DNA from 2 places in the Blautia sp. OF09-25XD genome. Region 1 is predicted to be linked to the other one. Evidence: predicted binding sites of a transcription regulator. Region 1 holds the regulator's gene; the other holds the start of a gene.

Region 1 (6,032 bases):
GCAGGAAGGAATATGTGGTGAAGAGCGGCACCTCGATGGCGGCACCGCGGGTGTCCGGAGCCGTGGCTTTGGCACTTGAACGGGTTCCGGATCTTACAAATGTCCAGGCGAAAATGCTGCTTTGCGAATCGGCGAGAGACCTTGGCCTTCCGCGCAACCGTCAGGGGCATGGGATGCTTCAAACAGACCGTTTTCTGTCTCTTCTGTGAGACACTGTGCGGCAGCATAAAAAAAGAAAAATGAAGGAAAACACCTCTCATCCTGCAAAAATTGTGTGAATTTATGGGAAAATGCCAAAAAATCAGGCGAATTTTGACTTGACAAGCTATAGGATACTTTATACAATAAACGGGAATAGAAAAAGGAGGCCTACTATGGAAAAAATTCAGATGACCACTCCTCTGGTAGAGATGGATGGAGATGAGATGACCAGAATTCTCTGGAAAATGATCAAAGATGAGCTGCTTCTCCCGTTTATTGACCTGAAAACGGAATATTACGATCTGGGACTGGAACACAGAAACGAGACGAACGATCAGGTAACCGTAGATTCCGCAAACGCTACCAAGAAATACGGTGTAGCAGTCAAATGTGCCACCATTACGCCGAATGCAGCGCGTATGACCGAGTACAATCTGAAAGAAATGTGGAAGAGCCCGAACGGAACGATCCGTGCCATGCTCGACGGAACCGTTTTCCGTACCCCGATTGTCGTAAAAGGCATCGAGCCGTGCGTGCGCAACTGGAAAAAACCGATCACGATTGCCCGTCATGCATACGGAGATGTCTATAAAAATGCAGAAATGCGCATTCCGGGACCGGGAAAAGCAGAGCTGGTTTATACGGCTGAGGACGGCACCGAGACAAGAGAGCTGATCCACAACTTCACCGGCGCCGGTGTCATTCAGGGCATGCACAATCTGGATAACTCCATAGAAAGCTTTGCGAGAAGCTGTTTCGAGTACGCACTGTCCACGAAACAGGATCTGTGGTTTGCAAGCAAGGATACGATTTCCAAGAAGTATGATCACCGCTTCAAGGATATCTTCCAGGAGATCTTCGATGCAGAGTACAAAGAGAAATTTGCAGAAGCAGGCATTACCTACTTCTACACTCTGATCGACGACGCCGTTGCCCGCATCATGAAAGCAGAGGGCGGCTTTATCTGGGCCTGCAAGAACTACGACGGCGATGTCATGAGCGACATGGTATCCTCCGCCTTCGGTTCCCTTGCGATGATGACTTCTGTTCTCGTATCCCCGCACGGATATTACGAGTACGAGGCTGCGCACGGAACCGTACAGCGCCACTATTACCGTCACTTAAAAGGTGAGGAGACATCCACCAACTCCGTGGCCACCATTTTTGCATGGACCGGCGCACTCAGAAAACGCGGGGAAATGGATGGAAACGCAGAACTTTCCGCATTTGCAGACCGTCTGGAAAAAGCAACGATCGCAACGATCGAGAGCGGAAAAATGACAAAAGACCTTGCGCTGATCACCACCATGGAAAATCCGACCGTATTAAACAGCCGTGATTTCATCCTGGCCATCCGCGAGGAGCTGGAGAAATAATTAAACGAAGCAAAAAAGAAAGCCGATCCGGCATTCCCGCAAAAAGGGATGCGCCGGACCGGCTTTTTCTGTTTTGAATTTTCCGGGGAAAACCAGGCCTATTCGGCAAGCTCTTCCCATTTTTCATACAGCTCTTCGAGTTCCGCGGCAATCTCTGCTTTCTCTTTGCTTAATTTCACACACTCTGCCACATTCGTTGCGACTTCCGGTTTCGACATTTCCTCATCAATTTCCGAATCGCGTGTCTCAAGCTCTTCAATTCGTTTCTCCGTCTTTTTCAGCTCGTTTTCTTTCTTGCGGAGACGTGCCTGTTCTTCTTTCTGCGCTTTCCAGTCCAGCTTTGTGGAGGAGGCTTCGGAAGGAGCCGCTGTTTCTTCCGGAGCGGCGGCATCGGCAGCAGGAGCATAGATGCGGGTCAGCTCTTCTTTTTTCTCCAGATAGTAATCGTAATTTCCGATATAGTTGACGAGTGTCTGTCCCGTCAGCTCCAGAATCCGGGTTGCAGTCTGATTGATAAAGTAACGGTCGTGGGAAACGTACAGTACCGTTCCAGTGTAATCCTTCAGCGCGTTTTCCAGAATCTCCTTTGATACGATATCGAGGTGGTTGGTCGGCTCGTCGAGGATCAGGAAGTTGGCGTTCGAGAGCATCAGCTTGGCAAGAGAAATTCGTCCGCGCTCACCGCCGCTCAAGGTATGAATCGGTTGGAAGACATCGTCGTTTGTAAACAGGAAGGCGGCCAGCACATTTCGGATTTCGGTGTTTGTCAGATACGGATACGCGTCGGAAATCTCCTGGAAAATGGTCTTTTCCATGTGGAGCACCTGATGCTCCTGATCGTAGTAACCGATCTGTACACGGCTTCCAAGTGTAAAAGAGCCGGCATCCGGGCGGATGACTTCGTTTAAGATCTTTAAGATCGTCGTTTTTCCCGTTCCGTTGTTTCCGATGATTGCGACGCGCTCCCCGCGCTTGATTTCGAAATTCAGATCCTGGAAAAGCGTCTGTCCCGGGAAGGCTTTGGAGAGGTGCTCGACGGTCAGCACATCGTTTCCGCTTGTGATGCGCGGTTCCAGACGGATCCGCATATCGGAGCGTACTTCGGTCGGCTTTTCCAGCACATCCATTTTGTCCAGCATTTTTTCACGGCTCTCGGCGCGTTTGATGGATTTCTCGCGGTTGAAAGATTTCAGCTTTGCAATGACTTCTTCCTGATGGTGGATTTCCTGCTGCTGGTTGACCCAGGCATGGTAAGCGGCTTCACGGAGCATTGCTTTTTTTTGACTGTAGGCGGTATAGTTTCCCTCAAAAGTTGTTACTTTTTTATTGTCCACTTCAACGACTTTTGTGACAACGCGGTCGAGAAAGTAACGGTCATGGGAGACGATCAGGACGGCTCCGCTGTAATTTAAAAGATACGTTTCGAGCCAGGAGATCGAGTCCATATCGAGGTGGTTGGTCGGCTCGTCGAGCAGAATGATGTCCGGTTTGGTGAGCAGCAGTTTACCAAGTGCCACGCGGGTCTTCTGACCGCCGGAGAGGGAGTCCACCTGTTTTTCAAAATCGCTCTCGGAAAAGCCAAGACCTTTTAAAACACCGACGACTTCACTGCGGTACGCGTATCCGTTTTCCAGTTCAAAGGTATGGGAGAGGCGGGTGTAGGTGGAAAGAAGTTCATCCAGCTCTGCACCGGATTTTGTATTCATATCACTTTCCATCTGACGGAGGCGTTCCTCCATATCGATCAGATTCTGTTTCGCGGTCAGCACTTCCTGGTAAATGGAAAGGTGTCCGGTCAGATCCTGATGCTGGGCGAGATAGCCCATCGTCTTTCCTTTGGAGAGGATGACCTCTCCCTCATCGGCCCTCATTTCGCCGATGATGATTTTTAACAGCGTCGATTTTCCGGCACCGTTGATGCCGACCAGTGCGGTTTTTTCGCGTTCTTCTATATGAAAAGATGCATTTTTGATAATTTCCGTTGTCCCGAATGCTTTCGAGATATTCTGACATGCAAGAATCATGTGGTTCCTCCAGATAACATATTTCTGTATTTTGACATAATACACCATCCTTATTATAGAGAGTAATACACAAAATTTCAAGAAATCTTTGACAATTTTCTATCAACCATATATAATATGAATATATGCAGGTGTAAATAAGGAGGAATTTATCTTGGAAGAAAAAGGAATTTCGCGGGCAGTTATCAAAAGACTTCCTAGATATTATCGTTACCTGGGCGAATTGCTGGAGGACGGAGTAGAACGGATCTCTTCCGGTGAGCTGAGCGAGCGGATGAAAGTGACAGCTTCCCAGATTCGCCAGGATTTAAATAATTTCGGCGGCTTCGGCCAGCAGGGGTATGGTTATAACGTGCGGTATCTGTACAGCGAGATTGGAAAAATTTTAGGTCTGGACAGAGTCCACAATATGATTTTTGTCGGAGCCGGAAATCTGGGACAGGCGCTTGCTAATTATGCGGCCTTTGAAAGAAGCGGATTCAAAACGGTCGGTATTTTTGACGTCAACCCGGTATTAAAAGGAATCTCCGTGCGCGGAATTGAAATCCGCATGGCGGACGAGCTTCCGGAATTTATCAAGGAACACCATGTAGAGATTGCGGCTTTGACACTGCCAAAAGCAAAAGCGGTAGAGATGGCAGAGATTCTCGTGGACAACGGTGTAAAAGCAATCTGGAATTTTGCACATACCGATCTAAACTTAAAACTTCCGAAAGATGTGATCGTCGAGAACGTCCATCTTTCCGAAAGTCTGATGCGTCTCTCCTACAATCTGACCAGATATGAGGCGGAGCATCCAAAGAACAATTAAGAAACCAAAACAAAAGCAGGAGAGTCTTCGGGAAACCGGAGACTTTTTCTGTTCACTTTCCGGATAAGGCAGGAAAAGGAGGAAAAGCGATGAAACGGATTCTTACAGCAGCACAGATGAAGCAGGCAGACCGCAATACGATCGAAACCATGGGGGTACCGTCCCTGGTACTGATGGAGCGCGCAGCGCTGTCCTGCGTGGAGGAGCTTCAAAATGGAACATGGGATACAGGAAAAGTCCTTGCTGTGTGCGGTTCCGGAAATAATGGAGGGGACGGTGCGGCAATTGCACGGATTTTAAAGACGAAAGGGGTGGATGCGGAACTGTTCTGTCTTGGAAATCCGGAAAAATACAGTGAAGGCATGAGAGCACAGAAGAAAATTGCGGAAAATTATGGGGTCCGTGAGGTTAAGAATCCGGATTTCCGGGAATATACTGTTATCATAGATGCCATCTTTGGAATTGGCGTATCCCGTCCGCTGGCAGGGGAGTACCGGAGGGCAGTGGAAGCAATCTGCGCAAGCGGTGTTCCTGTTCTTGCCGTGGACATCCCTTCGGGGATCCACACGGATACCGGAGAGGTCCTTGATGCGGCGGTGAAAGCCAGAGCCACGGTGACATTTGCCTGTGCAAAGCCAGGGCTTCTCTTTGATCCCGGAAAACGATATGCCGGAGAGGTCCTGGTCCGTGATATCGGAATCGGCTTTGATGCAGGAGAAGAGGAGACGCCCTGGTACGGTTCAGTGGAAAAAGAAGATCTGGACCGGTTTCTTACCCGCACGCCGATGGGAAATAAGGGAACCTTCGGAAAGGTGCTGGTACTTGCCGGTTCCGGTGCCATGTGCGGAGCCGCTGTTTTGTGTGCCAGGGCAGTCCTTGCATCCGGTGCCGGCATGGTAAAGGTTGTGACAGAGGAAAGAAACCGTACGCCGCTTTTCTGTGCCCTGCCGGAAGCAATGGCGGATTTCTGGAAGGAGGATGAGCCGCTTCCGGAAGAAGCCCTGCTGCAGGATCTCGCCTGGGCGGACGCTGTTGTTGCGGGACCGGGACTTTCCAAAAGCCGGACGGCAAAAGAACTGCTCGTTTTACGGTGCAGCACACAGAAGTTCCTCTTGTTCTGGATGCAGATGCGCTGAACCTGATTGCAGAAGATGCAGAGATTCTTTCGGGCTGCCGGGCAGAAAAAATTTTAACGCCTCATGTAGGAGAGCTTGCACGGCTGCTGCACATGACCATTGCAGAATGCCAGCGTGACCCGGCAGGAAGCGCCGGAAGGGCAGCCGAAAAATACCAGGCCTGCTGTGTACGAAAGGATTCCGTAACCGTGACAGCAGAGGAAGGGCGTGAGCAGTATTACATAAACACAAGCGGAAGCAGTGCGCTTGCGACGGCGGGAAGCGGCGATGTGCTCGCGGGAATCACAGGCGCCTTTGCAGCAAAACGTCAGTGTGAAAAAAACGAGAAAAAAATCAGCCTTGCCAAAACAGCGGCACTGGCGGCATATGCGCATGGAAAGGCGGGAGAGGCTGCGGAAGAAAAAAGCAGTGCTTCCTATGTAACAGCATCCGAGATTATCAGAGGATTGCAGTCAATCTGAGCAAAGCAGATCAGAATCACGGG
Region 2 (6,032 bases), on a different contig from region 1:
GCACATTCCGCTCGTGCCGCATCACGCGAAGCAGATTACATGGAAGGATTACGAGCGCGCCGACTACATCATCGGCATGGATACCGCGAATATCCGCAATCTGAACCGGATGCTGAAGAATGATCCGGATGGAAAGGTTTACAAATTTCTTTCCTTCGCCGGTTCCGGCCGCGATATTGCGGATCCGTGGTATACGGGAGATTTTGAGGCGACGTACCGCGATGTCGTGGAGGGATGCAACGGCTTTCTGGTGTATCTGCGCCGGGAAGGAAAAATCTGAAAAACAAAAAGCGCCGAAAACAAGGCCAGTGCCCATTTGCAGAGAATGCGGCACTGGCCTTTTAATATAAGAAAATTCTATAGCCGCTCTAAAGAATTAGCAATTAGACGTAACCAGACAGATATGGTATGATAACTGCATAGAAAACATAGCGAAATAATAGGGAAACAAAAGCTTTCCTATTTGAAAATTCATTCGATAGAACACGCGAAAGAGAGGCAGAAAATCAATGGCGAATTATGATTATGAGATTGTAAATGGAAGAAAAATCCGCGTAAGACCAAAAGAAACCGTATCGGAGATCGACAAAAACGGCTATTTCCGCAGACAGCCGAATCACTTCACGACTCCGTTCGGCGACGGTGAAAACGATCTGAAGGCAGAAGGTAATAAGAGATACCGTCTCGTCTGGGCAAAGCTGTGCCACTGGTCCAACCGCGCGGCGATCGTAAGAGAGCTGGAGGGCCTGGAAGATCAGATTTCCGTCAATATGGTAGAACATGCCCCGTATGAGAAAAACCTTGGCTGGGAATACGTTTACAATGAAAACAACATCGACCCGGTGCTCGGCGATCAGTTCCTCTCTGAGGCGTATTACCGTGCTGATGATGATTACCAGGGAAGAACGACCGTTCCGGCGCTGATCGACACAACGACGGGAAAGGTAGTCAACAACGATTACAACTGGCTGACCACTTATTTCGAGGTCAACTTCCGCCCATGGCACAAAAAAGGTGCGCCGGAGCTGTATCCGGTGGAGCTGCGGGAAGAGATTGACAAGATGAATCTCTGGCTCTTCGATAATATCAACAACGCGGTATACCGCAGTTCCTTCTCCAGAAGCAACGAAGGCCATTTCGACGGTGTGAACACCTTCTTTGCAGATTTTGCCGTGCCGCCGGCAGACGCCAAGGGAAGAATTGAGGGAGAGGAAGACGGCTTCCGCGCCAGCACACACTACGATCTGGCACTTCCGAAGATTGACTGGGATGCACAGTGGAAGGTTTCGACCGAGCGCGCCTACCTGTCCTCAGACCCGACCCATCCGATCTATCTTGGAAACAACCGCAGATTCGACATCGACCCGACCTGGTACGATCTGGGCGCAGAATCTCCGAAAAAAGAGGAGAAAGAAACGCCGCCGTCCTGCGGATGCTGCTGCGGCTGATCAAATCATAGATAAAAAATAGAAAACACCGTTTCAGAGGCAGATTTCCAAAAGAAAATAAACTTCTGAAACGGTGCTTTTTTCCGACGCACAAACTGCAAAAGGAAAGGCATGAAATCCGCTTATCGTCCGAAATGGAAAAATCCCTTTTTCTCATACGGCTCACTCGTATACGAAACCAGCTCATATCCGATGTCCTTGATCTGCTGTTTCAGATACGGAATATCGAGCGGCGCTTCGCTGATGACAACGGTCTCGCCGCTTTTTGCAGAAGAGTTTACTTTCTTTGGAGAGCAGCTCTTGCGGACTACATCATTCATATGGGATTCGCACATGCCGCACATCATACCATCAATTTTTAAGACTGTTTTATCATACAATACCTGCTTTCTTCCGGGAATACAGCGAAACGAAAGCGTGCCGGACTGTATTCCTGGAGTTTGATGAAAAATTTGAAATCACATACCCTATCGGGGTATCTAAAATATAGCGCGGATGAAAAGAAATGTCAATAAGCTGATAAAATATGATAATTATTATCATTTAAGAAGGAAAAATACGGTCATGGAAGGGCGATTCGCCGGCAGAACATGGAAACTTGCCGGAATCGCAAAGTTCGTGTTACAATTGGGACAGCAGAGCAAAACAAGAGAGGAGACAAAAATATGCTCTCACAGATGAATTACCGAAAAGAAACACAGCCCCACGGTGATGAGCTTTTTCCGCTGAGCATTCACGTTTTCGAGACAGACCTGCAGAGTACCGTGCGGGTGTACTGCCACTGGCATGAGGAAGTGGAGCTCTTTTATGCAGTAAAGGGCGAAGCTGTTTTTCATATGGATACCGAGACCTTTCTCCTGCGGGAAGGGGAGACCGCCTTTGTCAATGCAAACCGTCTGCATGAGGTAGAGGGAATCGACGGACAGGAATTTACGTTTCTTGCCGTTGTATTCCAGCCGCGTTTTCTGTCCGGCACATCGCTTGACCGGATCCAGCAGCAGTATATCGAACCAGTGCTGTCCTCCGAGATCCGTTTTCCATCCAAGACAGAGCGGGGGACACGCCTTGCAGAAAAAACGGCACAGGCCATGCAGGAGATCCGAAATCTGCAGGAAAGAAAAGAACCGGGCTGGGAGCTGCTGTTAAAAGCGGAACTTCTGAAAATCTGGCAGGGATATTACAGTGCGGCAGAAAAGAACGGCGGAAAAACGGATGCCTCGACGAATTACCGTGTCAGCAGAATGAAAGAGATCCTCACATACATGAATGCTCATTTCTGTGAGGATCTCGAAATCGCGGAACTGGCGAGCCAGTTTCATATGAGTGAGAGCGCTTTCTGCCGCTTCTTTAAGTCGATTATGCATATTTCCGCCGTGACGTATGTCAATAACCTGCGGATTGCCGAGAGCTGCCGGCTGCTGCTTTCCACCGAGGAGGCGATCAGCAAGATTGCGAGCGACTGCGGATTCCGAAATATCAGCTATTTTAACCGCGTCTTCCAGGAACGCATGCACCAGACGCCGGGGCAGTTCCGCAGTTTATCCGCAGAAAACCGTACTGCGATATAAGATTCGGAACTTATGCAGGCTTCTGCGATCGGAATGCACGCCGCAGGAAGAAAAGTCCGGTCATATCAGCCAGTGCCCAGCCGATCGGAATAGCGATCCAGATTCCGGCAACGCCAAGCGCCGTGGCGGAGAAAAGGTATGCCAGCGCCACACGCATGCCAAGCGAAATGACGGTCAGAACAACCGACATCTCGGCGCGTTTGACAGCGCGGTAATACCCGTACAGCAGAAACAGCCATCCGATGCCGAGATAGAACGAGCCTTCCAGCCGCAGGTACTGTACGCCGATCGCGATGACCTCCATTTCTGATGCTTTCACGAAAATCTGCATCAGCGGATGCGCGAACAGATTGACAAGCAGAGAAATGACGATGGAAAAAGCAGCGCTCAGTGCAAAAGCATCTTTCGTGCCGCGCCGGATCCGCTCGTGATTTCCGGCTCCGTAATTCTGTGCGGTGAAAGTGGAGTAGGCATTTCCGAAATCCTGCACCGGCAGATAGGCAAAGGTATCAATTTTCACCGCGGCCGCAAATGCCGCCATGACCGCCGGACCGAAGCTGTTGACGAGCCCCTGTACCATCAGAATGCCGAAATTCATGACCGACTGCTGAATGCAGGTCATCGAAGAAAGATTCAGAATCTCTTTTAAAATGGAATGGCTGAAACGCCATTCTTTTTTTGACGGCAGCCACATGCGGCAGCGGAGCAGCACATAGAGCAGAATACCGACGGCGGACACATACTGCGCAAGAACCGTAGCGAGCGCCGCGCCTGCGATGCCGAACGGCAGTACAGCGACAAAGAGCAGATCCAGTGCAATGTTCAGCACAGCAGAGACAGCGAGAAAAATCAGCGGCACAGAAGAGTTTCCGAGCGCGCGCAGCATACAGGAAAAGAAATTGTATACGGATGTTGCAATAAGGCCGGCAAAGATAATCAGAAGATACGTCCGCATGCCGGGACGGACTTCATCCGGGACGCGAAGAAACGTAAGGATCGGCTCGATGCCTGCATAAACAGCGAGATTCAGCACGAGCGTAACGGCAAGGATCAGCAGAAACGCGTGGAGAATCGAAAGTTTTAAAGAAGAAAGATCTTTTCGTCCCTGATAAATCGAAAAGAGCGCACCGGCGCCCATCGACAGGCCGAGAAAAATGGAAGTCAGAAACGTCATCAGCGTATAGGAGGAGCCGACGGCGGCGAGCGCATTGCTTCCGAGAACGCGTCCGACGATCAGGGTGTCGGCAATGTTGTAAAACTGCTGCAACAGATTTCCTGCGATCATCGGCAGGGCAAACAGGATAAGAGAGCGGGAGATTTTCCCGCGGGTCAGATCGTAATACATAAAGAAACTTCTTTCCGAACATAATTATTAATATTATAACATAAAAAATCAAAAAATGTCAATTTGCAGGATGAAGTGTACAAAAATGCAATTGTCAGAAAACTTCGAAAAATCGAAGTTTATAAAATTTTTACAGATTTTGGGACACGTTCTGTAAAAAAACGGAAGATTTTCAGTTGATTTTTTTGGCCTTTTATGTATAATTAGAGTAGAAGAGGCCGGCTGGTCCGGTTTCTTCTAAAGGATACCTTCAAATTTCTGCATTTTGCAGAATGAAGCAGTATTACTATCAAAGGAAAGAGGTTAATTACAAGATGGCACAGATCGATTTAACAAAGTATGGCATCACCGGTACCACAGAAATTGTGTACAACCCTTCTTATGAGCAGTTATTTGAGGAAGAGACAAAACCAGAGCTGGAAGGCTATGAAAAAGGCCGGGAGACAGAGCTTGGTGCAGTTAACGTTATGACCGGTATCTATACAGGCCGTTCACCGAAAGACAAATACATCGTTGTGGACGAGAATTCGAAAGATACTGTATGGTGGACTTCTGATGAGTACAAAAACGATAACCATCCGGCAACCCAGGAAGCATGGGCAGCAGTAAAAGAGATCGCCAAAAAAGAGCTCTCCAACAAAAGACTGTTCGTTGTAGATGCATTCTGCGGCGCAAATAAAGATACCCGTATGGCTATCCGCTTCATCGTTGAGGTAGCTTGGCAGGCACATTTCGTAACTAACATGTTCATCAAACCTACAGCAGAAGAGCTTGAGAACTTCGAGCCGGATTTCGTTGTTTACAACGCATCCAAAGCAAAAGTTGAGAACTACAAAGAGCTGGGTCTGAACTCTGAGACAGCAGTAGTATTCAACATCACAAGCCGTGAGCAGGTTATCGTCAACACATGGTACGGCGGAGAGATGAAGAAAGGTATGTTCTCCATGATGAACTACTATCTGCCGCTGAAGGGCATCGCTTCCATGCACTGCTCTGCAAACACAGACCTTAACGGTGAGAACACCGCAATCTTCTTCGGACTTTCCGGAACAGGAAAAACAACTCTTTCCACAGACCCGAAACGTCTTCTGATCGGTGATGACGAGCACGGCTGGGACGACAACGGAGTATTCAACTTCGAGGGCGGCTGCTATGCAAAAGTCATCAACCTGGACAAAGAGTCTGAGCCGGACATCTACAATGCAATCAGACGTGACGCTCTGCTTGAGAACGTTACCGTTGATGCAGCAGGCAAGATCGACTTCAATGATAAGAGCGTAACCGAGAATACTCGTGTATCTTATCCGATCAACCACATTGAGAACATCGTTCGCCCGATTTCTTCTGCACCGGCAGCTAAGAATGTTATCTTCCTGTCCGCAGATGCATTCGGCGTACTTCCGCCAGTATCTATTCTGACACCAGAGCAGACTCAGTACTACTTCCTGTCCGGATTTACTGCAAAACTTGCAGGAACCGAGCGCGGAATTACCGAGCCGACTCCTACCTTCTCTGCATGCTTCGGCCAGGCATTCCTGGAGCTGCACCCAACCAAATATGCAGAAGAGCTTGTTAAGAAAATGGAGAAGAGCGGAGCAAAAGCATACCTGGTTAACACAGGCTGGAACGGAACCGGAAAACGTATCTCCATCCGTGATACCCGTGGAATCA

The links. The regulator Rex, encoded in region 1, represses fermentation and respiration genes when NADH is low (regulators of the CRP and FNR family bind a similar motif). The targets are predictions, from matches to a motif close to ATTGTTAANTANTTAACAAT.
Region 2: a site for Rex is predicted at 4,385-4,404, ahead of pckA (phosphoenolpyruvate carboxykinase (ATP)). Genes of this name have one in related genera too.

What each region holds. Positions count from the first base shown of each region.
Region 1 is NZ_QUMG01000005.1:162,030-168,061, reverse strand. Features, by position in the region: gene DXA93_RS06345 (S8 family peptidase) at 1-209, shown strand, start outside; gene DXA93_RS06340 (NADP-dependent isocitrate dehydrogenase) at 375-1,577, shown strand; gene DXA93_RS06335 (ABC-F family ATP-binding cassette domain-containing protein) at 1,676-3,601, opposite strand; gene DXA93_RS06330 (redox-sensing transcriptional repressor Rex) at 3,756-4,412, shown strand; partial or broken gene DXA93_RS06325 (NAD(P)H-hydrate dehydratase) at 4,502-6,009, shown strand.
Region 2 is NZ_QUMG01000006.1:139,778-145,809, reverse strand. Features, by position in the region: gene DXA93_RS07140 (low molecular weight protein-tyrosine-phosphatase) at 1-280, shown strand, start outside; gene DXA93_RS07135 (hypothetical protein) at 510-1,448, shown strand; gene DXA93_RS07130 (heavy metal-associated domain-containing protein) at 1,571-1,828, opposite strand; gene DXA93_RS07125 (AraC family transcriptional regulator) at 2,114-3,016, shown strand; gene DXA93_RS07120 (MATE family efflux transporter) at 3,027-4,361, opposite strand; gene pckA (phosphoenolpyruvate carboxykinase (ATP)) at 4,676-6,032, shown strand, end outside.